DNA from 3 places in the Bacillus sp. YH3-2-B2 genome. Region 3 is predicted to be linked to each of the others. Evidence: predicted binding sites of a transcription regulator. Region 3 holds the regulator's gene; each other region holds the start of a gene.
What was found. Region 3 encodes LexA, which represses DNA repair genes until DNA is damaged. Its sites were predicted from a motif close to CGAACATATGTTCG; they were not measured.
Positions count from the first base shown of each region.

Region 1: a site for LexA is predicted at 6,588-6,601, ahead of uvrB (excinuclease ABC subunit UvrB). Genes of this name have one in related genera too.
Region 2: a site for LexA is predicted at 810-823, ahead of ACWJJX_RS01860 (ImmA/IrrE family metallo-endopeptidase). Genes of this name have one in related genera too.

Region 1 is NZ_JBSJQE010000002.1:575,514-586,495, forward strand. Features, by position in the region: gene ACWJJX_RS07865 (BslA/BslB family hydrophobin) at 13-1,296, opposite strand; gene ACWJJX_RS07870 (MFS transporter) at 1,459-2,796, opposite strand; gene ACWJJX_RS07875 (TetR/AcrR family transcriptional regulator) at 2,769-3,392, opposite strand; gene ACWJJX_RS07880 (PEP/pyruvate-binding domain-containing protein) at 3,464-5,965, opposite strand; gene ACWJJX_RS07885 (CsbA family protein) at 6,265-6,501, shown strand; gene uvrB (excinuclease ABC subunit UvrB) at 6,677-8,662, shown strand; gene uvrA (excinuclease ABC subunit UvrA) at 8,670-10,982, shown strand, end outside.
Region 2 is NZ_JBSJQE010000001.1:326,570-337,551, reverse strand. Features, by position in the region: gene ACWJJX_RS01870 (hypothetical protein) at 1-160, opposite strand, end outside; gene xre (HTH-type transcriptional regulator Xre) at 352-690, shown strand; gene ACWJJX_RS01860 (ImmA/IrrE family metallo-endopeptidase) at 839-1,429, shown strand; gene ACWJJX_RS01855 (poly-gamma-glutamate hydrolase family protein) at 1,583-2,188, opposite strand; gene ACWJJX_RS01850 (PH domain-containing protein) at 2,298-2,675, shown strand; gene ACWJJX_RS01845 (N-acetylmuramoyl-L-alanine amidase) at 2,713-3,666, opposite strand; gene ACWJJX_RS01840 (PhrA family phosphatase inhibitor) at 3,808-3,942, opposite strand; gene ACWJJX_RS01835 (response regulator aspartate phosphatase) at 3,932-5,068, opposite strand; gene ACWJJX_RS01830 (DinB family protein) at 5,273-5,740, shown strand; gene ACWJJX_RS01825 (sulfite exporter TauE/SafE family protein) at 5,889-6,653, shown strand; gene ACWJJX_RS01820 (UxaA family hydrolase) at 6,687-8,180, opposite strand; gene ACWJJX_RS01815 (tagaturonate reductase) at 8,177-9,622, opposite strand; gene ACWJJX_RS01810 (LacI family DNA-binding transcriptional regulator) at 9,698-10,696, opposite strand; gene ACWJJX_RS01805 (MFS transporter) at 10,767-10,982, opposite strand, start outside.
Region 3 is NZ_JBSJQE010000001.1:953,034-964,015, forward strand. Features, by position in the region: gene ACWJJX_RS04470 (lytic polysaccharide monooxygenase auxiliary activity family 9 protein) at 1-123, shown strand, start outside; gene ACWJJX_RS04475 (YjcZ family sporulation protein) at 287-385, opposite strand; gene ACWJJX_RS04480 (hypothetical protein) at 1,174-1,710, opposite strand; gene ACWJJX_RS04485 (hypothetical protein) at 1,996-2,148, opposite strand; gene ACWJJX_RS04490 (peptidase G2 autoproteolytic cleavage domain-containing protein) at 2,317-4,734, opposite strand; gene ACWJJX_RS04495 (dUTP diphosphatase) at 5,113-5,547, shown strand; gene ACWJJX_RS04500 (poly-gamma-glutamate hydrolase family protein) at 5,824-6,645, shown strand; gene ACWJJX_RS04505 (hypothetical protein) at 6,754-6,903, shown strand; gene ACWJJX_RS04510 (prohibitin family protein) at 6,890-7,720, shown strand; gene ACWJJX_RS04515 (YndM family protein) at 7,748-8,197, opposite strand; gene ACWJJX_RS04520 (hypothetical protein) at 8,339-8,767, shown strand; gene lexA (transcriptional repressor LexA) at 9,107-9,727, opposite strand; gene yneA (cell division suppressor protein YneA) at 9,885-10,196, shown strand; gene ACWJJX_RS04535 (YneB family resolvase-like protein) at 10,212-10,862, shown strand; gene ACWJJX_RS04540 (DUF896 domain-containing protein) at 10,931-10,982, shown strand, end outside.

The sequences.
Region 1 (10,982 bases), on a different contig from region 3:
GCCGGGCTTTTTTTACGGCCGGATTACGATGTCAGCCGGATACAATACTGAGGTAATGGTGCCGACGACGGTATCGGATGCCGTGTCGATGATGGAAATCAGATTGCTGAAAAAATTCGTGACGAAGATACGTGTTCCGTCAGCTGCCGGTTTGGCGCTGAACGGATACAGACCGACCGGAATAACCGCGGTGATCGTGTTTGCAGCTGTATCCAGCACAGATACGGTGCTGCTGCTCGAATTTAAAATATACACTTTCGCCCCGTCAGGCGTTACCGTGACACCGAGCGGATTCAGCTCCGAATTGACGGTATCAATGATCGTGTTTGTACCGGTATCAATGATGGCGAGATTGTTGCTGTTAAGGTTTGTCATATAAGCCTTGCTTCCGTCTGGCGAAAAGACGGCATCTGAAGGGGAGCTGTACGGCATAATAATGGTTGCCGCCACTGTATTGTCTGACGTGCGGATGATTGAAACGGTGTTTGTATTGGTATTCAGCACATAGACAAGCTGTCCGTTCGGCGATACGGCGATGCCTGTCGGCAGAAGGCCGACGGGGATGACTGAGGTGACGGTATTGGTTTGTGTGCTGATCACATATACATTGCTGCTTTGCTGGTTGGTGACGTATATAAAGTTTCCGTTTGGCGAAGCGGCGATTTTATAAGGAGACGCGCCTGCCGGGATTCTCCCGACCTCGCTATTTGTCTCGGTTGAGAGAACGGATACGCTGTTTTCTCCCGAATTACAGACGTACAGAAATCTGCCGTCAGGCGTTATCGTGATGCCCAGCGGTGCTGCTCCCACCGGAATGACACTTGAAACCGTGCCGGTCATTTTATTGATGACGCCGACATGGTTGCTTAAATAGTTGGTCACATACGCAAAAGCTGCCGGGTTCACAGTAAGATCCGCGGAAGCCGGCAGAAGCGAACCGATGATCAGCACCGTATTCTCTGCAGAAAAGGTATACGTGCCTGGCGCCGGGAGTGTTTTGTTTTTCAGCACAAGCGTGAACTGGGCAAGTCCGAGAAGATCAAGCGTCAATGGCAAAGTGACTTTTCTGCCGCCTTCTGATAGTTGTGAAGAAGTTAAGTTATTGTTGTTGAGGGTGTCATTCGTTGTCGCGGTAAACCCTTCAGGCAGACGGAATACGACTCCGCCTAACGAAAGCACGGAATTCGGCGAATAGGTAAGAACGAGATCTGACGCTGTTCCTTCTATGCTGTTTTGAACGGCCGTGATCGTAAGAGACGGTGCCAGCGGGCGAATTTGATCTGGATTCTCAGCCATTTACATTCCCCTTTTCTCTTTTAAATAAAAAGAATCTCATAGAGCAAAACCGCATTGCGATACTCTATGCATCGGGGGAGTGCGGTGACACTTTGAGAGAGAAAATGAAGAAGGAAAACTAGAAAAGGTTCCGGAAAGCAGATGCTTACGGAACCTTTTTCGTTATGCCGAATGGCTTTTTTTCGTCTGAACGGTTTCCCCGGACTTAATTCCAAGCGATACGAACAAGCCGATCACAGAAACTCCGATCAATATGATAAACAGAATATGAAACCCGGAGATTAAACCGATCAGTGCTGAAGAAATAATGCTTCCGAAATAACGGAAGGTGGAGAAAATCCCGGATGCGATGCCGGACATGCCCGGTTCTACCGTCGCAAGAGAAGATACCTGCATGCTCGTCAGCCCCGCACCTGACGCGATGCCTCCTACAATAAGCGATGCCATAAGAAACGGAACGGAATGGGAATAAACCAAAAGCAAAAATAAGAGATTGGCTACGGCCATCAGCCCGAAGGACAGAAAAATCATTCTTCGCGCGCCCCATTTCTGATGCAGCTGAGCTCCGCCCCAGTTGCTGGCGGACATGAAAACAGAAAAGACTGACAGCGCCATGCCGCTGTGCGACGTGTTCATGCTGAAGTGGCCGGTCATAAAGAGCGGCATAATCAATAAAACGGCGTACATCATTAAATTGCTTAACAGAACCGACAGATTGGCGCTCGTAAAGGTCGTGTTTTTAAATAGATCAAAATCAATAATCGGATGTTTCGTGCGAAGCTCCCGCCTGAAAAATAGCGGAACAAATACGAGAATGAGCAGCGCGTACACCCAATAGCCCAAAGAGCTTTCATTTTTCGTCAGAAGAATAATAGATACAATGCTTCCGGCAAGCAAAACGGACCCGATGATATCAAGCGGTGCGTCAGACGTTTCTTCTTTATATTTAGGAAACATCATTAATGCCGTCACGAGTGCGATCGCAAGAAACGGAATGTTGACCCAAAAGATCGAATGCCAGCTGAAGCTCTCAATTAATAGAGAGCCGATAAACGGACCGAGAGCCGCGCCCAGCCCGGCGCCGAGGCCGAAAAAGCCGAATACTTTCGGAAGCCGTTTTTCAGACACGACATGGCGGATGATGGCGATGCTGTTTGGCGTAAGCAAAGCGCCGCCGGCAGCCTGAAGCGCCCGGAAGAAAATCAATAAGAAAAGACTTGGCGAGAGGGCGCACCCCAATGATGCGATGAGAAAAAGGCCGACGCCCCATAAATACATTTTTTTGTTTCCGTACATATCACCGAGTTTGCCGGCAATGGGCTGTGTCACGGCCATCACGATTAAGTACACGGTCACTACCCATGTGATGCTGGCAATTGATTCGCTGAATGAGCGGGAAATGGATGAAAGGGCGACTGCGATCATCGTAGAATTGATGGGAACGAGTATGGCTCCCAGCAAAAGCGAAACGATCAGCGCCCATTCTTTCTTTGAACCCATCCTTCATCCTCCTTGGAGCCGGAAAGTGACCGGCCGGTAATGCCTTTCATGAAAATCTCAGTGCTGTGTTTCAGCATCGTTTCCTCAGAGAGAGTAATGACTCTTTTCCCCAGCTGCAGCCGGTGTATAAAATAACCGAAAATCATCGTCATAAAGACGTCTGCATTAGCTTCTTCGCTGCCGGGGCTTATCATATTTTTCTTTGTCAGCTCCTTAAAGTAAACGATTAAATGCTTTTTCACGGATTGCGGATATACGACAATATCCTGCAGGACGTCTTCGAATAGTTCCGGTTCGCGCAGGCAGATGCGGAATACTTCTTTTTTTTGTTCCAATTGCTGCAGAAGGGTCGTGGCGAAATGAAGAAGATCCTCATACAGATCGCCTTCCGCCTTGGTGATCATGCTTTCCGGAACCGGCGTCTGCTGTTCAATCATGGCTTTCATTAATCCTTGTTTGTTTTTAAAATTACGGAAAATCGTTGCTTCGCTTACTTTTGCTTTTTCTGCGATTTCCTTTGTTGTCGCTGCGCGGTATCCTTTTTGGATGATCAGATTCATCGCGGCGTCAATAATTCTCTTGTTCGTCGTTCTCAACATGTTTCACCTCGCGTAAATACTGGCAGGACAAGTATACACCCGCCCTGCCCGTCAATAAAGAGGGAAACCTAGCATGAAGCGCGTTTGACAATCGTAATCTTGCCGTTTGTCCCGTCTACCGTGACGATATCTCCGTCGTTGAGCCTGTCAGTCGCGGCACGTGTGCCGAGAACGGCCGGGAGCCCGTATTCTCTCGCGATGATCGCCGCATGTGACAGGATGCCGCCCGTGTCCGTAATGACGGCCTTTGCATCTTGGAACAGACTGGTCCACAGCGGTGTCGTCATTTTGCAGACAAGCACGTCTCCTGTTGAAAAACGGGAAAATTCACTTGCGTCACGAATGACTTTCACCGGTCCGCTTGCGATTCCGCTTGACGCTGCAAGTCCGTAAATTTGATGTTCAGTGTTTTTTTCATCTTCTGTGATGGAGCCGGTAATCTGTTCAGCCGTTTTCAGCTGTTCCGAAGTCGGAGTCCCGAGATAAGCGGGGGCTTCAAGCAATTGATATTGCTGGAAGAGCTGTTTTCGTTCAGCGGCTTTTTCCTGCATCGGAACCGGCGACGCCAGCGCTTTCTCGACTTCATCGCTGTATAAGTACCACATATCCTCCCGATCATCGATTACGCCTTGTTTTTGAAGCAGCTCGCCGATTTTCAGAAGGCAAAGGCGCGCTTTGGCGTCCAGCATCGCATCAATATAAAAATGGTGATCATCTTTGATGACGGATGAAGACAATGTCCACTGATAATAGCGGTCAAACGTCTCCCGGAAGCCGTCATCTTCAATTCTATCCATAAAGTCGGCGTAGAGCTGTTTTCGTTTTTCTATCGTTTTATGAAACTCACTGTCAAAATCGTATCCGTTCCGGACATAGTTCTGAATGTTGGCCAAAGCGAAATAAGGGTTTTCCGCCCAAGTTTGTTCAATGAGATCATGACTTTTCACGGATCTCCAGCCGTATTCCTGTAAAAATTCGCCGACTTGTTCGAGAAAGCGTTTTCCCTCATTTGATTGCAGAAGCGTCTGATGCAGCTCATCGGCATGAGAAACCGTAAAGACGCGCCGCAGTTCAGGGCTGTCTTTTACTTGTCCGGAAAGCAGCCAGAGCTGTCTGTCGGTCTCCAATGACTTATTCATGACGCCGGCCAGCATTTCATACAGAAGGGAGGTGTTTTCTTTCTCAACCTGTCCGTACATAGATTCCAGTATCATGTTTAACGCAACCTGCGGAAAGACAATATTGAAATGTTCTTCGTATCCTTTTAAATAGAAGTCTTGCAGGTTTCGGAACGCATCAAGAGCAGTCTCCGGTGTATGGTCTGTATGCGCCAGTTCGTCCAGCTTTTGATAAAAAGGCAGAAAGGTTTCCTGAATAATATCATACATGCGGTCAGCCAAGACGGGGAAAAGCGCTTCTAACTGTTCTGCGGGCAGCTTGTCGTCCGTCTTATGCTGTCTGGAAAAAACATGGCCCTGATGAAGTTTGACACGCTCAATCTCGATGCCCATCACAGGGAAGGCCTTCGTGCTCTCTTTGAGGCCGTATTCCAAAGCCGGCACAATGAGTGAAGCGAATAACGGGCTGACGGGACCTTCTATATTGGCCTCCATATTGAGCCAAAAATCTTTCTGATCCCGGGGCGTCATGATAAATTCCCGTTCTTCGTCTGCCGCTTTCTGATCCTGCGCGATCGTTGTAATCGGTCTGGTCTGAAGCAGATACAGCTTATTTTCGGCAAATCCGAATTCGAGATCCACGGGATAACCGTACAGTTCCTCCGTCTTTATTGTCAGCATGGCAAGCTCTTTGACGCTCTCGTCATCAAGGCAGAAGCGGCTTCTCATGTCAGCGGACGTCTCTTTTTCCGTCACGCCTTCGTCTTTAGAGACGATATACATTTCTTTTAAGCCGATTTCTTTCTCAATCTGAAATGTGTCTTTATTGACGATAAATGTGTCGGGTGTCACGCTGCCGGAGACGATTGCTTCTCCGAGGCCGTAGCTCGCGCTGATCATCAGTTCTCCGTCATCATGTGTGACGGGGTTGCGGCTGAAAATAACCCCTGAAACCTCGGAATTGATCAGACCTTGCACGACAACGCCCATTAACGGTTCTGCGGTGTCATTGTTCATTTTCTCTTTATAACCGCTGACCCGCGCCGAGAAGAAGGAAGCCCAGCACTCTTTCACTTTTCCGAGAAACTCTTCTTCTGTTTTGATATTTAAATAGGTTTCGTACTGGCCCGCGAAAGAAGCGCCTTCAAGATCTTCGGACGCGGAGGAGGAACGTACGGCGACAGAGGCGTATGATTCTCTCAATTCATAAAACGACGCTGTCAGTTCCTCCCGAAGCTCTTTTGAAAACGTGCCGTTCATAATGGCGCGCTCCAGCTGTTCCTGATCTGCTTGAAGCCCGTTGTCTTCCATAAAACGTGTCAGGGCATTCGTCTGAATGATGAAACCGCCGGGAACGGGCAGCCCGTTTTTCGTCAGTTTAATCAGGTTCATTCCTTTTGCTCCTGCAGAGCGGCTCGATTCTTCCGCTTTTTGAAATCGCACTGAATACATGCGGTATGACCCCCTTTTTTCTTCATCCAAGAAAATGATAGTAAACACTATCATTACATTGTAAAGAGGGAGGAAGAAACTGTCAAAGATACAAAGACCTAAACCTTCTCATCCTTTCGGCTGAAGAAAGGTAGTTCGATTCATCTGGTTAATGGTTCAATGGATTTATATTCACATTTTTTTTGACAGATGATTGAAGACTGCTGAAAAAGGGTATTGTGATAGCAGGGGAACGATTGTCCGATTCTTCATTTTTTACTATAATCAGATGAGATGAAGAATTCCCGAGGAGGGTTTTTGTGATTACAAAAGCCGTTTTTGCATTATGTTTCCCTTTTATGCTGGTCGTCCTTTTTACGCGCGTCACGTTTAACCACTATGTGGCGATCGCTCTCACAGCCGCACTGCTTTTCGCATCCTATTTAAAGGGTTACACCGAAACGTATTTTATCGTTGGATTGGATGTCGTATCGCTGGTGGCCGGAGGGCTGTACATGGCCAAAAAAGAAGCAGACAAAAAGAAAGACAATGCCTGACATGGTGAATATGAAATAGAATGCCTGCTTTTACGCCATAAAAGCAGGTTTTTTATACAAAAATTAACTTGGTAAAAATAAACCATCGAACTTTAGTTCGTATTTTTAGTGATTTTGCCCGTCATTGTGTTACTATATCAATAGGAAGATTTCGTAAAGAAACGGAGGCTTTTTTGTGAAAGATCGTTTTGAGTTAGTCTCGAAATATCAGCCCCAGGGAGATCAGCCGCAAGCGATTGAGAAGCTTGTCAAAGGCATACAGGAAGGCAGAAAACACCAGACTCTCCTGGGTGCGACAGGGACGGGCAAAACCTTTACCGTGTCCAATCTGATTAAAGAAGTGAATAAACCGACACTGGTCATTGCCCATAACAAAACCCTTGCCGGACAGCTGTACAGCGAGTTCAAGGAATTTTTTCCGAACAACGCTGTCGAGTATTTTGTCAGCTACTATGATTATTATCAGCCGGAGGCGTACGTGCCTCAAACGGATACTTTTATAGAGAAAGACGCAAGCATTAATGATGAAATTGATAAACTGAGACACTCCGCGACATCCTCTCTGTTTGAACGGAGAGATGTCATCATTATCGCGAGTGTGTCATGCATATACGGCCTCGGTTCGCCTGAAGAATACCGGGAAATGGTCGTGTCGCTCAGACCGGAAATGGAGATTGAGCGGAACGAGCTGCTGAGAAAGCTTGTGGATATCCAGTATGCCCGCAATGATATCGACTTTCAGCGCGGGACGTTCCGCGTGCGCGGAGACGTTGTGGAAATCTTTCCGGCTTCCCGTGACGAACATTGTATCAGAGTGGAATTTTTCGGAGACGAAATTGAGCGGATCAGGGAGGTCGACGCTTTGACCGGAGAAATTCTCGGCGACCGTGACCATGTCGCGATTTTCCCGGCTTCCCACTTCGTCACCCGGGCGGAAAAGATGGAAAAAGCGATTCTGAATATTGAACAGGAGCTTGAGGAGCGCTTGAAAGTGATGCACGAAAACGGCAAGCTCCTTGAAGCGCAGCGGCTTGAGCAGCGGACGAGGTATGATCTTGAAATGATGCGGGAAATGGGTTTTTGCTCAGGGATCGAGAACTATTCAAGACATTTGACGCTCCGTCCGCCGGGCTCTACGCCGTATACGCTGCTTGATTATTTTCCGGACGATTTTATGATTGTCGTTGATGAATCACATGTGACGATTCCGCAGGTGCGCGGCATGTTCAACGGTGACCAGGCGAGAAAACAGGTGCTTGTCGATCACGGGTTCCGCCTCCCGTCAGCGCTTGACAACCGTCCGCTCCGATTCGAGGAATTTGAAAAGCATATGCACAATATCGTGTACGTGTCGGCGACTCCGGGACCGTATGAAATTGAGCATACGCCGGAAATGATCGAGCAGATCATCAGACCGACGGGACTCCTCGATCCCCTCATTGACGTCCGTCCGATCGAAGGACAGATTGATGATTTGATCGGCGAGATTCAGGCGAGGATTGAACGGAATGAACGCGTTCTCGTGACGACTTTAACGAAAAAAATGTCAGAGGATCTGACCGATTATCTCAAGGAAATCGGCATCAAGGTCAATTATCTGCATTCCGAGATTAAGACGCTTGAACGGATTGAAATCATCCGTGACCTCCGCCTCGGAAAACATGATGTGTTAATCGGCATCAACCTGCTGAGGGAAGGGCTTGATATTCCGGAAGTATCACTTGTCGCCATTCTCGATGCGGATAAAGAAGGCTTCCTCCGTTCTGAACGTTCGCTGATTCAGACGATCGGACGGGCGGCACGAAACGCGGAAGGCCGCGTCATCATGTATGCCGATAAAATCACGAATTCGATGGAGATCGCAATTAATGAAACGAAGCGCCGACGGGAACAGCAGGAGCGCTTTAACGAAATTCACGGCATTACGCCGCAAACGATCAATAAGGAAATCCGCGATGTGATCCGCGCGACGCAAGCCGCTGAGGATAAAGAAGAATATAAAACAAAAGCCGCGCCTAAACTGGCGAAGATGACGAAGAAAGAACGCCAGAAAGTCGTTGAGCAAATGGAGCACGAAATGAAAGAAGCGGCCAGAGCGCTTGATTTCGAGCGGGCGGCAGAGCTTCGTGATTTACTGTTAGAGCTTAAAGCGGAAGGATGATGAACACATGGCAATTGACCGGATCGAGGTGAAAGGCGCAAGGGCGCACAATTTAAAAAACATTGATGTAACGATTCCCCGGGATCAGCTCGTCGTCGTGACGGGGCTGTCCGGATCGGGAAAATCATCCCTTGCCTTTGACACCATTTACGCGGAAGGACAGAGGCGGTATGTTGAATCGCTTTCTGCCTATGCGCGCCAATTTTTAGGGCAGATGGATAAGCCGGACGTTGATGCGATCGAAGGGCTTTCTCCGGCGATCAGCATTGATCAGAAAACGACGAGCCGCAATCCGCGGTCAACCGTCGGAACAGTAACGGAGATTTATGATTATCTCCGGCTCTTATACGCGAGAGTCGGGAAGCCGCACTGCCCGGAGCACGGCATTGAAATTACGTCGCAAACGATCGAACAGATGGTTGACCGGATTCTTGAATATCCGGAGCGGACGAAGCTTCAAGTGCTTGCGCCGATCATCTCAGGCAGAAAAGGCGCCCATGTCAAAGTGCTTGACCAAATCAGAAAGCAAGGTTACGTAAGGGTGCGGATTGACGGAGAAATGGCCGAGCTTTCCGACGATATTGAACTTGAAAAAAACAAAAAGCATTCCATTGAAGTGGTCATTGACCGGATTGTCGTCAAGGAAGGGGTTGCCGCCCGGCTTTCCGACTCACTGGAAACCGCGCTCCGCTTAGGGGAAGGCCGTGTCATGATAGATGTCATCGGTCAGGAAGAGCTGATGTTCAGCGAGCATCACGCCTGTCCGCTGTGCGGTTTTTCTATCGGGGAGCTTGAACCCCGGCTGTTTTCGTTTAACAGCCCGTTCGGTGCCTGCCCGACTTGTGACGGTCTCGGTTTGAAGCTGGAAGTGGACCCTGAGCTTGTCATTCCCAATCCTGAACTGTCATTAAAGGAACACGCCATCGCGCCGTGGACGCCGATCAGTTCACAATATTATCCGCAGCTGCTTCAGGCGGTCTGCCGCCATTACGGCATTGATATGGAGACTCCGGTCAAAGACCTGCCGAAGCATCAGCTTGATAAAGTGCTGTACGGCAGCGGCAATGAACGGATCTACTTTAAATACGAGAATGATTTCGGACAAGTGCGCGAAAATGAAATTGAATTTGAAGGTGTGCTGCGCAATATTGAGAGACGGTATAAAGAGACAAGCTCCGATTATATCCGTGAACAGATGGAGCAGTACATGTCACAGAAGCCGTGCCCGACGTGCAAAGGCTACCGGCTGAAGAAAGAAGCGCTTGCCGTTTTGGTCAACGGGCGCCACATCGGCACCATTACCGAGCTTTCCGTCGGCGATGCGCTGGAATTTTTCAAAAACCTGACGCTGTCTGAGAAAGATATGCAGATTGCCGATTTAATTTTAAGAGAGATTGTGGAGCGTCTCAGCTTTTTAGATAAAGTCGGTCTTGATTACCTGACGCTGAGCAGGGCGGCGGGAACGCTGTCAGGCGGAGAAGCCCAGCGTATCAGGCTTGCGACGCAGATCGGCTCCCGTTTGTCAGGCGTCCTGTACATTCTTGATGAGCCGTCCATCGGCCTTCACCAGCGTGACAATGACCGTCTGATCAGCGCGCTGAAAAACATGAGGGATCTCGGCAATACACTGATTGTCGTGGAGCATGATGAAGATACGATGATGGCTGCCGATTACTTGATAGATATCGGCCCGGGCGCCGGCATTCACGGCGGCCGCGTCATATCGGCGGGGACGCCTGAAGAAGTGATGAATGATGCGGATTCTCTGACCGGACGTTATTTGTCAGGGGCTCAATTCATCCCGATGCCTCCGGAGAGAAGAAAGCCTGACGGCCGGTTCATTGAAATCAAAGGTGCTTCAGAAAACAACCTGAAAAAAGCGAACGCCAAATTCCCGCTCGGCACTTTTACGGCGGTGACAGGTGTGTCCGGTTCCGGAAAAAGCACGCTTGTGAATGAAATTCTGCATAAGGCGCTTGCGCAAAAGCTTCATAAAGCCAAAGCGAAACCGGGAAGCCATAAAGAAATCAAAGGCCTTGACCATCTTGATAAGGTGATCGACATCGACCAGGCACCGATCGGCCGGACACCGAGATCAAATCCGGCAACTTACACGGGTGTGTTTGATGATATCCGCGATGTATTCGCGCAGACAAATGAAGCAAAGGTGCGCGGCTATAAAAAAGGCCGGTTCAGTTTTAATGTAAAAGGCGGGCGCTGTGAGGCCTGCCGCGGCGACGGCATCATCAAAATTGAGATGCACTTCCTTCCTGACGTGTACGTTCCGTGTGAAGTATGCCACGGCAAACGTTACAACCGG
Region 2 (10,982 bases), 630 kb from region 3:
CTCCATTTTTCTTCAGACCTATATAGCGTTCATACTGCAATCGGTTATCAAATCGGAATACCGGTAGTCCGCAAGCGGTAAAAGATATCGAACCTCCTGCTTTTCCTAAACATCTCTGGTCAGCCGGATTGCTGCTGAAACGGATGATTATCGCCTGCATCTCTCACCCTCCTGATCAATTTCTTATCGTATTTTGATACATTTTGTATCCCTATGATGTTGATTATATACGATACATTTCGTATCATCAAGACCTTTTTGATACTTTTTTTATCATCTCTTTCTTTTGATACATTTTGTATCTATAATCATAAGTAACTTAGGGTGTTGAAAAAAGAGAGGTCATTTCGGATGATAGGCGGAAGATTAAAGAGTCTCAGAGGTAAGAAAACGCAGGAAGAAGTCGCAAATCATATCGGTGTCTCGCGCGCCAGATATTCTCATTATGAAAACGGCCGATCTGAACCCGATTACGACACGCTGCAAAAGCTTGCGGATTATTTCAAAGTGTCGACTGATTATTTGTTAACCGGAAAAGAACCTTCAGATGAAGACATGTTTGCCGATCCCGACCTGCAGATCGCATATCGGGACATGCAGGACTTTTCCCCGGAAAGCAAGCAGCAGGCCATTGAATTCATTAATTATTTAAAAGAAAAAGAGAAAAACCGCAGGCCGAAACATAAATAATCCGCTCTTTTCCTTTAAACTGCTTAACGTTCAGCCGATATAAAAGCTGAATGTTTATTTTTAAAAGAAAAGGGAATTGATTCAAAGTCCGATCAGGGCTTTTCTTTCTCGCTTAAAAAAGAACATATGTTCGAAAGGGTGTATTCAATTGGGCGATTTTTTAACACATCTTGAGGAATACGTCAAAAACTTATATTGCCGCATGGGAATGACCGCCCCTCTCCATATTGATATGCAGATGATTGCCAAGGAGCTTGACATTTGGATTCATTTTGAAGATACGCACAGTATGATGCTGAAGCGGGACGGTATGTACAGCATCGTCCTGAATCAAAAAAAGTCACCCGAAGAGCAATGGCAGGATTTTGCGCACGAACTGTGCCATGTGCTGAAGCATACCGGGAACCATTTTCATATGAACAAGCTGTTCAGGGAACTGCAGGAATTTCAGGCCAACCATTTTATGTACCACTTCTGTGTACCGACCTTTATGCTGTTAAACATGGAGCTTCCCCAGCGGAGGAGCCACGCCGTTATTTTAATCGCAGCCGCTTTCCGGGTGACGGCATCATTTGCGGAAAAAAGGCTCGAGCTGTTTGAACGGCGTAAAGCAGGTATTCAATTTCAGAAGCGGCTCGCTTGTCTGTTATCCGACAAGCGGCCGAATGTGTATTATGGAAGCGGACAGACACACTTGCATGCCGCTGAAGAAAAAACGCCGTATTTTATTGAAAATTAGCGATTCTCCGCCGGCTTAAAACGCAGCCGGCAGAATGTCATCATTTTGACATCGGAGGAAAGGTTTTTGCATCATGACGCTGTAATCACCGTGCTGCCCGCCAAGCACTTCATGCGCCGCCTAGCTCCAGTGAATGTAAGAACGGGCCCCTGTTCATTTATCATAAAAACCGGCCTTCACGGTTTCTACATACCGAAAAAACAGATCGGTTGGCGTATATTTTTCTCCCCGGCAGCCAAAATTGCTGAACAGCGCGTGTCTCTGCGCCGTGCTCACTTCCAATTGCAGTCCCATTTTCCTTTTTGTCCGATTGACAATGTTGCCGGGATTTACACCTGCCAGCCGATCATTCTTCTCTGTCAGCTCGGCATCAAATCCCGCTTCACGCAGCAGATCACAAATCAGTCTTGCTTTTTCCAGATCCGCGCCCCCGACGAGTGTATTTGCCTTTTTCAGATCATGATACCCGTGAAAAGCCAATGCGTAATGATGGGCGGTCACTTTTTCTAAAGCCAGAGGCTCGTCAAAGCGTGTGCTTGTCAAGTGGAGAGAACGGTTATCGCACCGCTTCGTCCCTTCAAATAAATAAATTGAGCTTTGGTCAGAAAATGCCTGCACCAGCTCACTGACACCCGGCTCAATCCTGCCGCCGTGGGGAGCGAGGACGATACATTTACTTCCCTCTTTTTCTTCATAAATAATTCTGTATTCCGATTCAGCAGCGGAAAGAGCTGCGAAATTGTCATATCTATCTTTCATGTGTAACATGCTCTCCTTTTCCAGTCAGCACCAGTTTACTCTACTCATCTGGGAATGGAAACCTTTTTATAGTATGATTTGATAGAATACGTATCAAGGGGGAGATATTATGGGGTTCATCAATGGATTGCTGGGCAATGCGTCGACAATATCGACGGCTGAAGCAAAAGCAGAACTGGCCCGTATTTTGCTGGAAGGTGAGAATGTCAACGCCGCATTTAAGCTTGTCCGAGATATCATTGTCTTTACGGATAAGCGTCTTATTCTTGTTGATAAACAGGGACTCACGGGGAAGAAAACGGAGATTCAATCCATTCCGTACAAGAGCATTTCCAGATTCAGCGTAGAAACCGCCGGCCGCTTTGACCTTGATTCAGAGCTGAAAATTTGGATTTCAGGCGCGGAACTTCCCGCTGTCTCAAAGCAGTTTAAAAAAGATGAAAGCATTTATGATATTCAAAAGGCCCTTGCCGCAGTTTGTATGTAAGAAGAAACGGAAGCCCGGGGAGCTTCCGTTTTATTGATTACAGTTTTTCTTCAATTTTCGCCTTCGTTTTCGGGCCGTAAATTCCGTCTGCCGTTAATCCGCTGACGGATTGAAAACGTTTTACGGCATTTGCCGTTTTCGGGCCGTAAACGCCGTCCGCCCCATGATTTTTTGCTCCTTTATCGGGATAAAAATAAAGAGCGGATAAAGCGTTTTGCACTTGTTTTACGTTTGTCCCTTTCGTCAGCGGTTTCGTCACTTTGATCACACCGGATGGAAGCGGATAGGAAGACACAGCCTGACTTTTTGAAGAAGAACCCGTCTGAGCGAGCTTGATCACTTGTCCGACTGTAATGTGATTCGGATCGGTGATATGGTTGATGCTTTGCAGCGATTTTACGCTGACACCGTGCGATGCGGCGATTTCCGATAAGGTGTCGCCTTTTTTCACATGGTATTCAGACGCAGAAGAAGAAATAGAGGCTTTTTTCGCCGGCATACTTCCGCTTAATTTCTTTTCAATCTTTGCCTTCACTTCATCCCAGCGGCCTTCAGACAAAATGCGGTGCGGGCAGTACTTTCCGTTCCAGTCCTGATGCTTTCTGATTCTGTCAATCCCCCAGCCCCGTTCTTTCAAAAGCTGCGCCGCAAACGCAATCGCCAGTTCTTCTGCGGCTCTGTACCGTTCGCCGCCTGACTTGCTGTAACAGATTTCTATAGCAATCGACTTTCGGTTTCCGGTGCCGTTCGTGCCGTCTCCCGAATGCCAGGCATTCCGGTCCAACGGAATTCCCTGGATCACTTCTTTGTCATCAACCGCAAAATGATAGCTCGTTGATTCGCTGTTTCCCGTCATATAGCTGATTTCATTAGCGGCGGATGCGTCGTTTGCCGTGTTATGAATGGTAATATACTCCGGCGTCATCGGATTCGGACATTTTAACGCATATTTATCAGCCGATACGAGCCGTTTTTTCACTTCAATCCCCACTCTTCATCTCTCCTTATGCCTTTTTCATCAATAGGTGGCATTCGTAGGACAGATAACTGAGTATATAGACCCTGCATTCGGATAAAAATGGAATGGATACGCATACAAAAAATAAGACCCTTCCAAAGAAGGGTCTTTATGTTATGTTTGGTTGCGCGCGGCAATATGGAATGTGCCGTCCGCTTGGTTTTCCAAATGGCTTTCATGGCCGATCACCTGTGTAAAGCTGAACCCGACAGCAACAAGCAGCAATCCTGACAATAGTTTAGATTTCATATAGACAATCTCCTCTCTGGATTTGTTTTTGGGCGTGCACCATTTTTTCATAAAACGTGAGCGCTTTTTCAGGCTGTCCGTGTTTCATGTAAAATTTGGCAGCGTCATGCGCCAATTCTTCCACATACGGATACAGCATGTGTTCTTCCAGAAAATCAAACGTGTGCCTGACGGATGCGTTATCCATTTCCTTGCCGTATAACGCATGCAAAAATTGGAACAGATTGACAAACAATTCATCATTGTATTCGCGGGCGATACTGAGCCCGAGGCGATATTGCTTCTCTGCTTCGGCTGTAGTGTTCTGTTTATAAAGAACCTGTGTTAATGAGTAAATAGAATGCGGAAGATTATCGAACTTTTCTGACCTGCAAATGGAAACGGATGTCTCAAAATATTCGGCTGCTTTAGAGAGGTCTCCCATTTTTTCGTAACAGTTTCCGAGATTATATAAGGCTGAACTGATAAGACGGGGATTGCCTTCTTGTTTTGCAAGATCTAAAGCAAGTTCTAAGTGGGGCAATGCTCTTTCTGGATACTGCATGTCATCATAATTCCCTGCAATAACGAATTCACATTGGATTCTGCGGACGTTGTACGTCTCATACGATTGGTACGTTTCAAGGGCTTGAACGGCATAACTCATGGAGACGTAGGTTTGTTTCAGGTTGTAAAAAATCTCGGCCATTTTAAAAGCAAACTCAGCTTTCTCGATGTCATCAGAAACGAGTGCAAGGTTTTTTTCAGCCCGTTTGTAATACATCATGGCGTTTAGGAACATTTTCTGTTTAAATTCGTACATTCCTCGAAAAAAATTAAAGTAGTAATCAAGCAGTCCTGTCAGTTTATACTGGTTGCCTTCAATGTCTTCCAATAATTCTGAAAACTCAGGCTGAGAAGGGTCCTCCTTTAAGGGCTTGATGTAATCCAGCATGACGCGGTGTCTGAATTCCATTAATGAATAATACAGCAGCAGATCCTGATCTTCTTCCATATCCTCAATCTCTCTCTCTACTTCACGTTTGACGCGCTCCGCCTCAAAGACGTGAAACTGCCGGATATGGGTATACCATTCATTAATTTTGAGCCCGACAAAAGAGGACGGAATAGTCTGCTTCATCCTCAATAAATCCCCCCTTTTGGAATGACCGAGATATGTCATATTTTATCATAATTGCTAGAAAAAGAAGAACGCAAAAAGACCGCAATTGTCGAATTTCGGATATCCGCAACGATTTATCTTCATCACAAGCTTATTGCTTGTTTCTTCCGTGCCGTTGATATAGCATATCCTTGCAGCTTTTATTCTGTATTAAATGGGGGTTTTCACATGACAGCACAAAATCAATTGGTCAGCCACTTTCTGTCACATCGAAACGTGACGATTGAGCTGGCAGAAAAAATCAGCCGCGAGCATTACGACTACAAGCCGGCGGAGACATCAATGTCCGCTCAGGAACTTGTAAAACACATCGTTTATTCTTTTCTTATGTTTGCAAACGTCATTAACGACGGAAACGGATCAGCTATCCAGAACAAACCGAAAGAAGAAGCGGAAACAGACCTCGTCAAACTGGCTGAAGCATGTACTGAAAAAACGACAAACATCCTGTCACAGCTGACTGAAGAGCAGCTGAACCGCGAAATTGACCTGACTGCCTCTTTCGGCAGAAAAATAACCGGCGCGGCTCTCCTTCAGCTTGCCATGGAGCATGAAATTCATCATAAAGGCAATCTTTTCGTGTATGTCAGAGAAATGGGCCACACGGAACTTCCGTTTTATCAGCAAAAATCATAATCCGGCCATCATCCGCCGATCTGCGAAATAACAGCAGGCAGGCGGATTTTTTTGTTCTGTATAAAATTTTCCGAAAATTTAATTGATTACCGCCTCTTAATCATATATAATCTGATAAAAATAGTAGGATTATTCAGGAGGCACACAGATGACTGTAAGCATTGTGTTTATGGGTTTCTTTGTCGGAACGCTGGTCGGATTGACGGGTGTGGGAGGAGCGGCGCTTTTGACTCCTTTACTGATCGTTTTAGGGATCAACCCCTCAATCGCCGTCGGCACTGACCTTTTATATAATTCCATCACCAAACTGTTCGGTGTCGTTTCTCATTGGAAACAGCGCACCGTTCAATTTAAACTTGTCGGCTACTTGGCGCTCGGGAGCATTCCCAGCGCAACAGCCGCCATCGGTATTCTTCACTTGTTTCCCGCTTTTCACCAGCATCAGGAGCAGATTATCAAACAGGCGCTCGGCTACGTGCTGACCCTTGTCGCTATTTCCATTATCGCCCGCCTTTTTTTCGATAAAAAACTGCGGCCGAACCGCTGGCAGCAAAAAACACTTGAAGAAAAGCGGACACTCATGATACTGATCGGCGTCATTTTCGGCTTCATCGTCGGCCTGACATCTATTGGGTCCGGCTCATTATTTGCGATCGCCATGTTATACCTGTTCAGAATGAAAACGGCAGAAGTGGTGGGAACGGATATCGCACATGCCTTTCTGCTCGTAACTGTTGCCGGTCTGTTAAACGCAAGCTTCGGAAGCGTCGATTACCTGCTTGTATTGAATCTGTTGATCGGCTCTGTGCCGGGTGTGCTTCTCGGCAGCTTCTTTTCGCCGAAATTCTCACCGCGCCCGCTGCAGTTTGTGATGGCGGCGATTATTTTAATCAGCGGGATAAAATTAATCTAAAAAAGGCGGTCTGTTGTCAGATCGCCTTTTCCCTTATAACGTCACACCGGACTTAAAGATTGCAAGCTCCCGAAAATCGTTTTTTTCGTTATTGACGAATTGTCCGCTTGCAACGTTAATAATGTATTGAATAAAATCTCTTACAATGTGATCTTCTGTTGTTTCGTCTTCCGCCAATCTCCCCGCGTTGTAATCAATCCAATGCGGTTTTGATTGAAATAAATCGGTATTTGTTGATACTTTCACAGTCGGGACAAATGTGCCGAACGGCGTGCCTCTTCCGGTTGTAAACAACACGATGTGACAGCCAGCCGCGGCGAGCGCTGAAGAAGCGATTAAATCATTGCCGGGCGCACTGAGCAGTGTCAATCCCTTTGTTTTCAGTGTTTCACCGTATGTCAGCACATCAGAAACCGGTGCAAGACCGGCTTTTTGGGTGCAGCCGAGCGACTTGTCTTCGAGCGTTGAAATGCCGCCTTCCTTATTCCCTGGTGACGGGTTTTCATAAATCGGCTGCTCGTGCTTCATAAAATATTGCTTGAAATCATTGATCAATCGGACTGTTTTATGAAACACTTCTTCACTCGCCGCACGCTGCATGAGAATCGTCTCAGCGCCGAACATCTCAGGCACCTCCGTTAAGACCGTGCTCCCTCCCTGTGCAATCAAGTAATCTGAAAATCTCCCTAATAAAGGGTTTGCGGTGATGCCGGAAAAACCGTCCGACCCGCCGCATTTCAATCCGATGCTCAATTCTGACAGCGGAATCTCCTCACGTTTATCTCCCTTTGCCGCAAGGTGTATCTCTTTAAGAAGCGCTGTCCCCGCTTCAATTTCATCTGTGACAGCCTGTGATTCGAGAAATTTCACCCGATCTCCGTTCACTTCAGAAAGCGTTTCCTTAATTGCCGCCAGCTCATTATTTTCACAGCCCAGCCCTAAAACCAGCACACCGCCCGCATTTGGATGGCGAATGGCGTTAATCAGTATTTGTTTCGTATTCTCATGATCATCGCCAAGCTGGGAGCAGCCGTATTGGTGTTTTAAAACCAGCACATTGTCAAAGGGGGCAATGTCTTTCGCCTCTTTTACGAAGCGCTGCAGGATTTTCTCAGCGACGCCGTTTACGCAGCCGACTGTAGGCACGATCCACAGTTCATTCCGGACGCCGGATGTACCGTTTTCTCTTTTGTAGCCTTGAAATGTCCGGTTCTCATTTGTAAAAGGATTGTCCTCGAAGCGCGGTGAATACGTGTATTCTTGCACATCGGATAAATTCGTTTGCAGATTATGGGTATGAATATGCTCGCCGGCCGAAATCCGCCTTATCGCACGCCCGATCGAAAAACCGTATTTAATGATGCTGCCGTTTTCTTCAATGGTTTGCAGCGCGATTTTATGCCCCCGCTTTACAAGGTCCTTCACTTCAATCGTCAGTCCGTCTGTATGCAGCCGCTCCCCTTTGTTAAAATGGCGCATAGCGAGAAGCACGTTATCGTTTTTATGGATTTTTATGACCTCTTTCATTTCACTTCCCCCTTATTGCCGCAGCATTCATGTAACGCATGCTTCATCCCCCGCTTATGAATGACAGAGAGAAAAAAAGCCGTTCGTTCAGTCAGCCCCGGAAGATGGTTCAGATTCTTTCCCCACAATCGCTCTTCTCCTAATATAGAAAATGCCGCTTGAAACATATCATCTTTGCAACGGGACCGCGCCATTTGAAAACGGTTCAGAACCTCCTCGCCATCTGCCGGTTTGTTCAGCCCGTTCCAGTATGAATAGATCATGGCGCTGAATGAAAATACCAGCCTCTCAGGAAGCCGGCCCTCCTGTTCGATATAAGCCTTCAGCGTCGGCAGGTTTCTTGTTTTGAATTTCGCGGCGGCGTTAAGGGTGATGCTTTGCAGATAATGTTGGATATAAGGGTTTTTAAACCGGTGTAACACATCTGCCGCATACTGGGTGACACCCTCCATTTGCAGCACGGGAAGGATTTCTTCATTGATCAGCTCTTCGATGAATCTGCCCGTCACCTCGTGCTCAGCCGCTTCCCGGACGGTTAGCAGTCCGTATAATAAAGCCACTGGCGCCAATGCCGTATGAGCGCCGTTTAAGATTCTCACCTTTTTTGTCCTGTAAGGCGTAAGGTCAGACGTGATCAGTGCGTTCAGCCCGGCATCAGCAAAAGGAAGCTCATTCTGAAGCTGTTCCGGCCCTTCTATCACCCACAAATAATAATGCTCACCGACCACAAGCAGACGGTCTTCGTATCCGAGAAAATCGGTAAGTTCTTCCGCGGTATCAACAGGAAATCCCGGAACAATCCGATCCACGAGGGTATTGCAGAAGATGTTCGCATCATGAATCCATTGAGTAAAATCAGGCTCCAGCTCCCACAGCCCGGCATATTGAAGCACGGCCGCCTTCAGTTTCCGTCCGTTTTCTTCGACCAGTTCACATGGAAGCACAATGCACCCTTTCTCGGCGTCACCCGCAAATGCCTTATAGCGGAAATAAAGGAACGCCGCTAATTTCCCGGGGAATGTTTTTTGAGGTCTATCCTCAAGCCGGTCGCCTTTCTCTAACGTAATTCCCGCTTCTGTCGTATTGGAAATGATAAAACGAAGCTCCTCTTGTGCTGCCAGCCGTTTAAAGGAATCATAGTCAGAAAAAAGATCAATGCCGCGGCTGATGGATTTGACGATCATGTGTTCTTCAGCCGGTTTTCCGTCCTTTATCCCCTGCAAAAAAAGCGTAAACAAACCGTCCTGTTCGTTTAAACGTTTGATTTTCTCAGAGCCTCTCGGCTGTACGGCGACAACGCTTCCGTTAAAATCCGTCAATTGATTCAATTGATCGATCTGCCAGTCAGCGAAGGCCCGCAAAAAGTTGCCTTCGCCGAACTGAAGGACTTTTTCAGGATATTGAATGTATTCAATGCACATCTTTTTATTCAGCTGCCGCAAGCTGTCCGCCTCCTTCTGCATTTATGCACACGTTAACATTTTCCCGTACGAAAACCCGGATATTCAGACGGGCTGTTATGTGAGTTTTTTAATTGAGTCTCTTATCATCACCTCGGTGTTTTCGTATATTTTTTCCGCCGCCGTATCCGGGTCGGTGATAAGCGCCAAAATCTTCTCTGCGCCGAGTATGCTGATTTTTTCAACCGGGCGTTTTACTGTCGAAAGCCTCGGTGTCATGTATTGAGAAATGCCGATGTCATCAAACCCGATAACGGATATATCTTCCGGAACGTTCAGGCCTTTGGCGAAAATGGTATTCATCGCCCCGATCGCCATATCATCGTTTGAACAAAAAACAGCCGTAGGCGGTGATTGAAGCGCCAAAAGTTTTTCCATCGCCTGACTGCCGCTTTCCATATCATAGCGGCCTTTTACACTGTATTCATGCTTAATCGGGATAGAATGATCAATTAAAGATGTCAAATAGCCTTCTTTCCGCTGCGAAGCTGACCTGAATCCTTCCTTTCCCTCAATGATCGCGATATCTCTGTGTCCGTTTGCGATCAGGCAGTCGACCGCCTGTCTGGAGCCTTCTTTATCGTTTGACAGGATATTCGTGATGCTCCGGTCATCAATGTCCCGGTTCAGCACGACGAGCGGGATGTTTTTCTCGCGGATATGATAAATAAATGAATTATCACTGTCGCTTTGGCTCATTAAAATGATTCCGTCATATCTCATGGGCGTAATGGTTTCAAAGCTTTTCAGATCGTCAATCGCGCGGACGAACAAATTGTATTCCTCACTGATTGTGCGGTTTACACCTTTGATGGTATCGGAAAAAAAGCTGTGTGAGGTTCCGTTGGTGATGCTTGTAAAAAACAGTCCGATCGTATGGGACTTTTGCATGGCAAGGCTTTTTGCATTTACATTCGGTGTGTAATTCAGCTGTGAAGCGAGCTCTAATATTTTCTGTTTTGTATGCTCTTTAATGTGGGGGCTGCCGTTAAGTGCCCGGGATACGGTTGTGTGGGATACGTTGGCGAGTTTTGCGATATCTTTTATGGTTACCATCGTTTTTCCTTTCTTTCTGTATGCTGGCATTTATTTCTATTGTACCATTAACGGACAGTCCATAAAATCACTAAAGTTGAGGTTTTGCATGATGTAAGTCCTGAACGAGCTCGGCATGCTGCCGGTCCGTCAGTTTATACATTAAACCGATAATCAGCATGGCGCACGCTAAAGCGAAAGCCGGGTACAGCAGCAGAAGCCCTTTAATCCCGATTAACGTGCCTTTTGTCTGAGATGCATTCGGGATATAGCCGATAACGCTCAGCCCGATGCCTGAAAGAAAACC
Region 3 (10,982 bases):
CTGACTCATAAGATTTTTGTGCCGACTGATCGAAGCGGGTATCATGTCATTTTGGGGGTATGGGACGTTGCGGATACTTCCAATGCCTTCTATAACGTCATCGATGTAAATCTTACACAATAATCTATGAATTACTGATCGGCTGCATGTTGATTCATCGGCCGATCTTTTTAGTTTTAATGTGTGAAGGAAAGGGGAAAAACAGCAGAGCGCCATAAACATTTCATTTATGGCGCCGTACGATCATGGAGGTGCTGCTGACATGGATGCGGAGGTAAGAGGATTCTTAATAACCGCCGAGGAAAGAAGCCCCAACGATGATTAATAAAATGAATAGCACCACGATTAACGCAAAGGAGCTACCATAACCACCTGAGAATCCCATATAATCTCACCTCCTAAAGAGGATTAATACATACTATGCCGAAATGAAAAGTTTGATAGGGATGCTAGTTTACTTTTTGAAAAAAGGTTTTTTAGTCTATATTTCCTCCACATGGCCATCCGTTAAAATGAGTAAAAGCAGGAATCGTACTGCTTCCTGTAATAGAAACGGATAGGCTCATATATTGAGCAGTTGCGAAGAGGATGCGCAGTTGGCTTGTTTTTTTAAAAATGAAAATGTAACACACGCTATTAGGATTGGACCCTTTTGATTCAACGGAACAGGCTGAAGAAATGATTGGTTGGTTTCAAGAGCAGTAGCATGAAAAGAGGGAATGTGATGAGGAATAGAGAAAAAAGATGCGAAGGGCATAATCGGAACCATGTATCAAAACGGACTGCCTGATAATATACGCGTATACTCCATTCAGAATGGGAACGTTAACGATCTAAATAGAAGAACTTCAAGTGTTCTGCGGTAAATAAAAAAAGCCGATGAAGGCTTAAAATTGATTAGACGCTGTAAAGCATTCTTTTTGCTGTGCTTTCTGCAGACGGAGTTTGATTGTAAGAAACGATTCCGATCATCACTAACAAGATGATGAACACCAATATGCTCCACAACATTATTTTTAAAGACTTTGACATGGCATACCCTCACTTTGAAAGACTTACCGGGGCTGCGATCGGAGCCCGCACTTCAAGTATAGTCGTTATAACGGTGAAAAATGTGCAGTATCCCGTTATTAAAATAAAAACTTGCGGGCGCTGCCGCAAGTTTTCTCTGTATTAAGGTCTGTGGAATTCAATATGCTGATTATCACGATCGAACCATCCTCTGAATGCCCAATTGATCCAGCCCCCGTCTCCTTTGTTATCAAAGGAACCGTCTTCGAAGACCCAGATTCCGTAAGTAATGCCGTCATAAACGGCTGATCCGTAAAATTGAACGCCGTTAAAGCGGTCTTCATATTCTTGATTTAAATTGAACACCATGACGTTGTACTTCTGTCCTGATGCGTAAAATGTTGTTTCCATGACATTTTTTACCCAGCCGGTTCGGTTTTGATCTGACTTAACCGCTTCAGCAATGCGATCTGAAATTCCGAGAACATCTACGTTTACGTTCAGCCCGGCATCAACACCTGCTGCTTTTACGTTTTGGCCTGCTGTTTGGGGTAATTTACTTTCTAACGGATTTGCAACGGGTGAAACGTGAGGCGCGTTTGCATGTTCAGACTGACTGGCTGCTGAGGCACTGGCTGTGAAAGGAATTGTTAGAGATAAAGCTAAGCATGATCCGACTATTGTTCTGGCGATTTTCATGTCTATGACCTCCTGAGGAAATTTTTAAAAATTGTTGCAAATTCATGGTATCGCAGAGAAATTGACCAAGCAAAGAGTAGATTTTCTCAAAAGTCATGTCATTCTATTTGTGTTGTTTTCTGTAAATGAAATACTTTTCATTAGGCGAAAAGGGAAGAAAATAATAGAGTCTTTTTATGTATTGTGATAGGATGACCGGATTTTGGGTGAAAATAGCCCGGAGAAACGCCATAATAAGAAAAACACCCGGGGTTTACCGGGTGTAAAAAGTGTTGATATGTCAAGTCAGCAGCATTTTTTACATTTATTGCATTTTCTTTTATAAACAACGATGTAATCATAATCAAGATGCTTTTTATCTTGTTTCTTCTTTTGTTTAGGCTGCTTTGGCTGGTGATCATAATGTCCGTTCATACCCATATCCATACCCATATCCATACTCATATTCCTCCTTTTTTCATCTGACGGTAGTATTCTATGACAGAAAGCATGGATGGCTTGGACAAATGAAACGGTATGCTGAAAAAGAGGCATCTCATTCGGTATAAAAAACAGGATCATACCCGCCCGATAGAAAAGAGAGGAGATGATCCTGATATTGAGACCCTATTTGATAACCGCAATTGCAATGCCGTACCCTTTTTCAGCACTGTATAAGGCCGTCAGTTTCAATACCTTCCAGCCTTCCGCGGCTTTAGTCCCGATTCCGTTATGAGCCGTGATATAATCTCCCGGGCTGACCGTACTGTCGACCCGTACGTAATGCCGGCCGTTGAGTCCGACAATATGCCATTCGTCTCTGGCCGCGCGTGCTTCATAGTCAGCTTCAAGAGCCGGACTGCAGTCCGGGTTTTGTTTCGGTACGCGTACCGTTTCTCCTGTTTCTTCGTCAGTCACATTTTCGTATATGAAACCGCCGAACTCATTTGTCAAAAAGCGGCTTTGCCATCCGAAGCTTGCGGCTCCTGAGATAAAAGCGGCTGTTTCTGAAATGACGCCGAGCATATAATCTCCGACGTGAGCCGGTTCAATTTTTTCGCCTTTCACTGTGACGATCGTCCCGGCGGGAATCGTCTGGCCGGTTACACTTTCAAAATATTCTCCGTACCCTGACAGGGAAGAGGTGACAGCTCCGGCGAACGTACCGTGGCCGCCCGCTGAATCCAGTTTCCATTTGATGGACTGATGCCCTCCGGCAACCGTGTATGGTTCTTCCAATGTAATGCTTTCTGATGACAGAATCGTTCTGGAGACTTTGCCGCCTGTAATATGGACATTGTTTGAAGCGGCGATAAATGCCCTTGAACCTTCAGAACTTGAACCTCCGGAAGAGCTGATGATCGCATTTCTGTCACCCCTGGCCGTAATATCGCCTGTTCCCGCAATAACGGCGCTTGTCGGGTTGAATGCAAAACCGGAGCTGGTCGCGAGCTGTGCGCCTCCCTTTAAATTGACAGGGATCTGCTCATAAGTCTGTCCTTTTATAGATGCGGCCGCGCTGTAACCTTCCGCTTGCACCCCGAGAATGACAGCCTGACTGTTAGGGGACGTAATTCCGACGGAACCGCCGTCTCCGATCATTGTACCGTTCATAATATTTACGTTATATTGGCCTCCGCCGATTGAGATGCCTTTAGGAGAAGACTTGTATATATCAAAATTTAAAATTTTAACATAATCGGTTTTATTAGATCCGCCGGATATATTGATGTCAACCCCGGCTTGTGTAAAGCCGCGTATTTTAATGCCGTTGATCGTAATATTTTGACTGCGGTATTGAAGAGCCACGACTGGATTCCCGCCATAGTCGTATGAGGGATCACCAATAGCTGTGAATCCGTTTACATTAACGTTTTTATAGGCAGAGATGACCAGCGCCCTCGGGGTCACACCGTCATAGAGAGCATTGAATACCGGTTCAATCGCGGTGCAATCGGTTAAAGTAACATCATAAGCCGTCGTGCTTTCGGGATCTGAGGCCTGATGATGGCCGATATGACGAATATCAAATGAACGTACATCACGATACGAAACATGACCGATAATATGAACATTTTGAGAAGCCGGCCACAGGCTGTGCGCCTTTACCTCAATCCCGCGGATATTTCCGCTCGTATAGTTATTTAAAAGCCACACATGTTTAGAGCCGTCGTCAATTTCAATGCCGTTCGAGTTTGCGCTGCCCTCAGCATGCTCTGTGCCGCGGGGGTTTCCGGAATGGCAGTTGGAAATGAAAATATATTCGCTGTAATGGGTGGTAATGCCGTCGTCTCCGGCGCCGTATGCCACACAGTTATCAATCCATATATAACGGCAGCCGTCTTTCGTCCATTCTGTTTCAGGCAAATGATCGTAAGTCGGAGATGTAATATCTATACCATGCAGACCCGCGTTAACCGTTTCAACATTCTTAATCCAGCCGTATTGCACATTAGCAAACGTTAAACAGCTGGAAAACTGTCCTCCGGGGTTCCTGACTCCGCATTGACGATCAGGATTCCAGTCTAAAGTCATGTTCTGGACAAAAATATTACGGTTTCCATTTTCGTAATCATCGTTAGTAACGACCCATTCGTATGCGGGAGTGTCCTCATGAAGCTTAAGCACGGTAATCCCTTGTCCCTCACCGGAAATGGTAGTCCAGGAGGGGAGTTTTATCCCTTGAACCAAAAATTCTCCTGCGGGAACATTTACTTTGACCCGGCCGTTCCCGATCGCTCTCCGAAAGGCTTCCGTATTGTCCCGGCCGTCAGGGACCGCTCCGTAATCCTCCACATTCACTTCCCGGGTGATTTTATTCATAAGCATTTCGTATTCTGTATCAAGCCGTTCTTTTAAAAGTGAGGTGACCATTCCTTCCGCCGTCACCCGGGCATCTGCGACCTCAAGATTATCATCCGTTGCGGAATGCTTAATAAAATTCTGCATCCTTGCTTTGAGATGCTCCAATTCAGAGGGATGTGCAGGGCGAGACTGCAATGGGGCGTTTAAAGACGGATCAGGAAAGTTTTTAAATTGAACCATTCTAAAGACACCTCTTTCTTTTGATATAAGCGCCTGAGGAAAGGGACAGAAAAGAATCGCGCGCCCTTTAAGCGCTTATTCTTCAAATTCTTTATTCAGAACGAAATTCCTTTTGAAACCAAGGTGAAATTTAAAAAAAGCTCTGTTGAAAGAAGGATATAAAGCTTTACATTATTGCAATTGAAACTGTCATGTGAAAATGGAGGAAAAAACTGATAGGAGGGGTCCTCATTTTAGGTTTATTCTCATTGTCTTCGCCGTGCTTCCTCTTCGGCTGCATATACACCAAAATCAACATTCTTATCAGTTAAATGGTATAATGGGGCACGGATTGGTCATCAATACGACTGAAATAGGGAAGCAAAAGGAGCAGCGAACATGACTTTACAAATCAAAATTAAATATTCAGATGATACGCAAACGAGAATCAGTAAAATTGAACAGGGCGATTGGATTGACCTGCGGGCAGCTGAAGATATAACATTCAAAAAAGGTGAATTCAAACTTATCCCGCTTGGAGTTGCGATGGAACTGCCGGAAGGATACGAGGCGCATGTCGTTCCGCGTTCAAGTACATATAAGCATTTCGGTATCATTCAGACAAATTCAATGGGAGTCATTGATGAATCATATAAAGGCGACAATGACTTCTGGTTTTTTCCTGCATTCGCTCTTCGGGATACCGACATTTCCAAGGGGGAGCGGATCTGCCAATTCAGAATCATGAAGAAAATGCCTGAAGTGGAGCTGATCGAAGTAGACAAACTCGGAAACAATGACCGGGGCGGACTGGGATCAACAGGCACGAAATAAAACGAAAAAAAAGACTGCTTAACAGCAGTCTTTTTTTATGGAAACAACAGTTACATTCAATTTGTTTCGGGGATTCTTAAATTGGGAAATCAAACAAAACTAAGGAGAAGGGTTTCATTTTTATCATTTAAGCTTTCCGTCTCTTTGAACAGAAAGACTTTCTTAGGTTAAAGGATAGAGGTTGTTTTGATGTTTTTATTCTTCAAGATGAACGGAGGTTTTGTCCAACGTATATAATATTGTGACAAAAGTGTAAACAAAAGAAAGGATGATGTTATGGAAAAAAGGGTTAGAAGAGTAGACCGTAAAGCAGCTGGCAAAGAGGCAGAGCAGAAGAAACCGTCCAAAGTCACCCTGTTCTGCCGTTCGCTTCAAAGGCTGAAGCATTTGTATTGTAACATAAACATACAAATGCCATCAATAACCAAAAAAGGAATTTTAGTTTTAATTTTACCGTTTTTGCTTCTGCCGTTCTTTCGGGCTGATGCCGCTTCAGATATTTACGGCAGTTTCGAGGAATTAAAGCTGAATGAAGATCCTTCCGATTTTTCCATTTCAACGCGGGAGCATGACCCTTCTGTCCTCATATTAGCTATACACGGCGGAGGCATAGAGCCGGGGACCAGTGAGTTAGCCAGAGAAATTGCCGAAAACCGGAGTTTATATTTATTTGAAGGGTTAAAATCAGCCGGTAATGCGGCTCTGCATTTGACAAGTTCGCATTTCGATGAACCTAAGGCCGTGCAAATGGTGAAAGAGCACTCTAATGTCATTTCATTGCACGGTTACGGCAGTGATGATAAAAAGATAAAAATCGGCGGTACAGACAGAGAACGAGCCGAACTTTTGACCGATGTGCTGAAACGGCACGGGTATCCTGCCGTTCTTCTTGGTATAAATGATAAATATGCAGGCGTCAGTCCGAACAACCTTGCCAATCAATCTTCATCCGGATTGAGTATCCAAATCGAAATGAGCACCGGCTTCAGAACATCACTATTTGACACTTTTACGCTGAAAAGCAGAGCATCCACACAAAATAAGACCTTTTATCAATTCACAAAAACGATTTCTGATTTTATCAGTGACAATTATTAATAAGCACGCCTATTTTGTCGGCGGGGCTTTTTCTTTTGAAATTTATGAAACTTTAAGTTCTTAAGATCGTATACATAATTGACAGGATGAAAGAAAAGAGGTGGGCAAATGAAAGTGATGATCGGGTCTATCATTCTTCTTGTCATCATCGGATTCGGTTTATGGCTGATGCTTAGTCCAATCTTTAAACAAGTGGGAAGCGGAGCCAAAAAATTAAAAAAGTCATGGGAGGAAGAAGATCAGCATGAGCGAAAATAAGCGCGGAAACACAAAAAAAATTCTCGGCGGTGTGATTATAGGTGCAGCCCTTTTAATTGCGGGCGTCACAGCGTCACTATTCATTGAAAAAATACCGAACGGTTATGTCGGGGTTGTATACTCACCGAATGGCGGGGTAAAATCCGACACATTGGACCAAGGCTGGCACTTAGTCGGATTATTTAATAAAGTAACGGAATACCCGGTGCGTATGCAGACAGTGAATAATGAAAATATAAAAGTGGCAACCTCTGACGGTAAAAATATTGAAATGGATATCGCTTACAACTATGTCGTGCAGCCTGATAAAGTAGTCGATCTGTTTAACAAATTCGGGGCGGTAGATGTGGAAACGATCGAAAATACATATTTAAAAACAAGGCTGTGGGATGCGGCGCGAAAATCAATCAGCAAATACTCGGTTATTGACACATACGGGCAAAAATCTGCAGAAGCCGCTGCCGATGTTCAAAAGAGATTTGCTGATGATATGAAGAGTCTTGGATTTTTAATTGATGATCTGACGCTTGGCGTACCAAAGCCGGATAAAGCCACACAGGAAGCCATCGATGCAAGGGTGAAGTCTTCACAGGAACTTGAACGGACACAAACTGAAATTAAAATAGCCGAAGCCGAAGCGAAAAAGAAAAAAATTGAAGCGGAAGGGATCGCTGACTATAACGAAATCATAAAGAAATCAATGTCCGATGAAATGATCAAATATAAATGGATTGAAAAATGGGACGGAAAAACGCCGAAAGCGACAGGCACAGACTCACTGCTGCAGCTGCCGCTGGACGATCAGAAGCAAAAGTAAATAGAGAAGGAGGCGATTGCCTCCTTTTTATGTTTTTTCCTGAGGGTCTTTTTCCGGCACTAATTCTTCAGACGCCTCGGTTTGATAGCTCCATAGCGTGCTATCCGTCTCTGTTGTGTCCTGGTAATCTTCGGGGAGTACATATTGCTGCAAATACCGGTGAAAAAATGCCTCAAAAACAGAAATGCAAAGTGCAGAGATAACCGATGCCGCGGCAGGAGAGACATTAAACCCGCCAATGTTCATCAGGAATATCCATAATATAATGAATGAAATTCCGAAATCAGCTGCAACGGCTGTGAAATTGCTTGTTCTCGGCAGAATCATGCAATCACCCGCAAAATAAGTGATTAAACTTAAGATCACTGTAATAAACAGAACGTTTAAAAAGGTTACTTGGTACATAAGATCCAGAACAATGTACAGTAAAGCAAGTGTGAGCGCCGTTTTAGAAGCGAAAGCAATTACGTGTTTCATTTGAACCACCTTCGTTATTTCGTTTAGTCTTCATTGTAAGCAATCCGCAAATTTTTAAACTGGTATATAGTGGTTATAAAGTAAAATGTGAATAGACATCACAGGATTCACAAGTTAAAATATGTAAAAAGGGGGATGCAAATGAAAAAATATTGGATATGTATTGCTGTTTTTTTATTATGTTTTAGCGGAATACACTCAGCTAAAGCGGCTACCACTGAATTCGGATCAAAAACAAGCTTCACTTTGGAGGGAAACGCAAAAGAGTTTCATATTGAAAATCCGGGGACTGTAGCTGCCGACGATTATTTTTTAGGCTATAAGTTCACCATAATGAACAACTCTTCGTGCGGTTTAAGCATGAAACTCCAGCGGATGGCGCTGAACGGAAATTTTTATACATTAAGTTCTAAAAACTACAGCGGCAGCTGGCTAAACCTCAGTGCCCAGGATAAAAAATCAATTGATCCGTATCACAAATACAGGATTCTGGTTGAAAGTTCTTCAAACGTCTGTGGTCCCGTCTATATTAAAGGGTTTTACGGTGTAGAATATTATCATTTTGATTGAAAATAGATACTCGCTAAAGGCAGCGGGTTTTTTTATATTTATATTTAACTTATTGCACTATGTACTAAATATTCATAGTTGAATTTTTGACGTACCTGCCCAAAGAAAAGATAAAAAATCAAATTCATCACGCACAAATATATAAAAAGTTGAAAAATGGATGAAAAGTTTCTTGAGGGAAACATTATTAGTTGACTTCAAAAGTGTGATGTCGGATAATAAGAATGTAAGTTTTTCCTCCTTAGCAGATTCGTTTCTTAAGCCAGGGCGAATCTGCTTTTTTTATGCAAAAAAACCCCTCTGTAAGGGGTTTTTTACGATAAATGAAGTTTAATAGAATTAATGGACGGCTCTGAATACGCCGATCACTTTTCCCAAAATGCTTACGTTTTGCAGGATAATCGGCTCCATCGTCGGATTTTCCGGCTGCAGCCGAACATAATTGTCTTCTTTATAGAAGCGCTTAACCGTCGCTTCATCATCTTCGGTCATAGCTACGACGATTTCTCCGTTATTGGCCGTGTTCTGCTGTTTGACAATGACGTAATCTTTGTCAAAAATGCCGGCGTCAATCATACTTTCTCCCATGATTTCTAACATAAAGACATGTTCGCCCGGAGGAACCATCCGGTCAGGAAGCGGAAAATACTCGTCGATATTTTCAACAGCCGTAATCGGAATACCCGCCGTCACTTTCCCGATGACCGGAACGTTTACGACCTGGCTTTTCGGAATATGGACTTCTTCTTCATCCAATACCTCAATCGCCCTCGGTTTAGTAGGGTCCCGTCTGATCAGGCCTTTTGTCTCCAGCCGCGCCAAATGGCCGTGCACGGTTGAACTGGAAGCCAGTCCTACTGCTTCTCCTATCTCTCTTACAGAAGGCGGATATCCTTTCGTTTTTACCTCTTCTTTAATAAAACGCAGGATATCAAGCTGCCTTTTTGATAGCTTCGTCATATTTCGCACCTCAAAACGTCGATTTTTAAGTAGATTATAGCATGATTTTCCTGACAGTACAAACATAGGTTCGAAAAAAACGATTGACAGAAACATTTGTTCGTATATACTGAAAGATATAAAAAGCGAACAAACATTCTTATCGGAGGTTATTTACATGGCGAAAGAATCTATCATATTTGTCGGGCTGTTTACTGCGATTTTAAGTGCCGCTATTTTACTTGTCTCATGTGCGGGAAATGATCAGTCCCTCAGCCAATATGTTAAAATAAAGGTTCAGGACGGCGATACACTCTGGTCACTTGCGGATCATGTAGCAGAAAAGAAACACATTAATAAAGAAGATTTCATTGAGTGGGTGACGGAGAATAATCATCTCCAAACTGCTGATATAAAGCCCGGAGACGAACTTATTCTTCCGGTTAAGAAGAAGCATCCGGCCGTATATCAGCTGGCCATTGTCAATTAGAGAGGAAAGAGAGAAATGAAGGCGCTCATTTATGCCCGCGTAAGCACAAACAAAGAACAGCAGCAAACGTCATTAAAAAGACAGGAAGAAGAGCTCAGTGAGATCGCTGCTGCAAACGGCATGGAAGTCGTGAAAGTCATTTCTGAGAAAGCCAGCGGTTATGAAATGGATCGCGACGGAGTATTTGAAATGCTTGATGAAATTAAAAAATCACATATTGACGCGATATTGGTGCAGGACGAAACGAGATTGGGAAGAGGAAACGCCAAGATTGCGCTTTTGCATTGTATTTACAGGGAGAACGTAAAGATATATACGACGGCTCATAAAGGTGAACTGGAGCTTTCCGAAGCTGATTCGATGGTACTTGAAATCGTCAGTATTGTTGAGGAATATCAAAGGAAAATTCACAATATGAAAATCCGGCGGGGAATGAAAAGAGCCGTGAAAAACGGCTACAAACCTGAACGGAATCTGAAAAACAGACATGAAAACAGCGGAAAAGAAAAAAAAGAGGTTCCGGTTTCGGAAATTATCAGGCTGAGAGCCAACAAGCTTACCTTTGCAGAAATCGCAGCGACCCTAAGAGGATTCGGCTATGACGTGTCCAAAGCCACGGTTCACCGGCGGTTTCAGGAATATACCGCAGACACAGAAGGCAGCTGACGCGCATCAGTTGTAAAAAAGACTGCGTTTTAGTAGTATATAATCAACACGCACCAAAGGAGCTTATTATGATTTCTAAAGAAAAAATCGCAAGAATTAACGAATTGGCTCAAAAAGCTA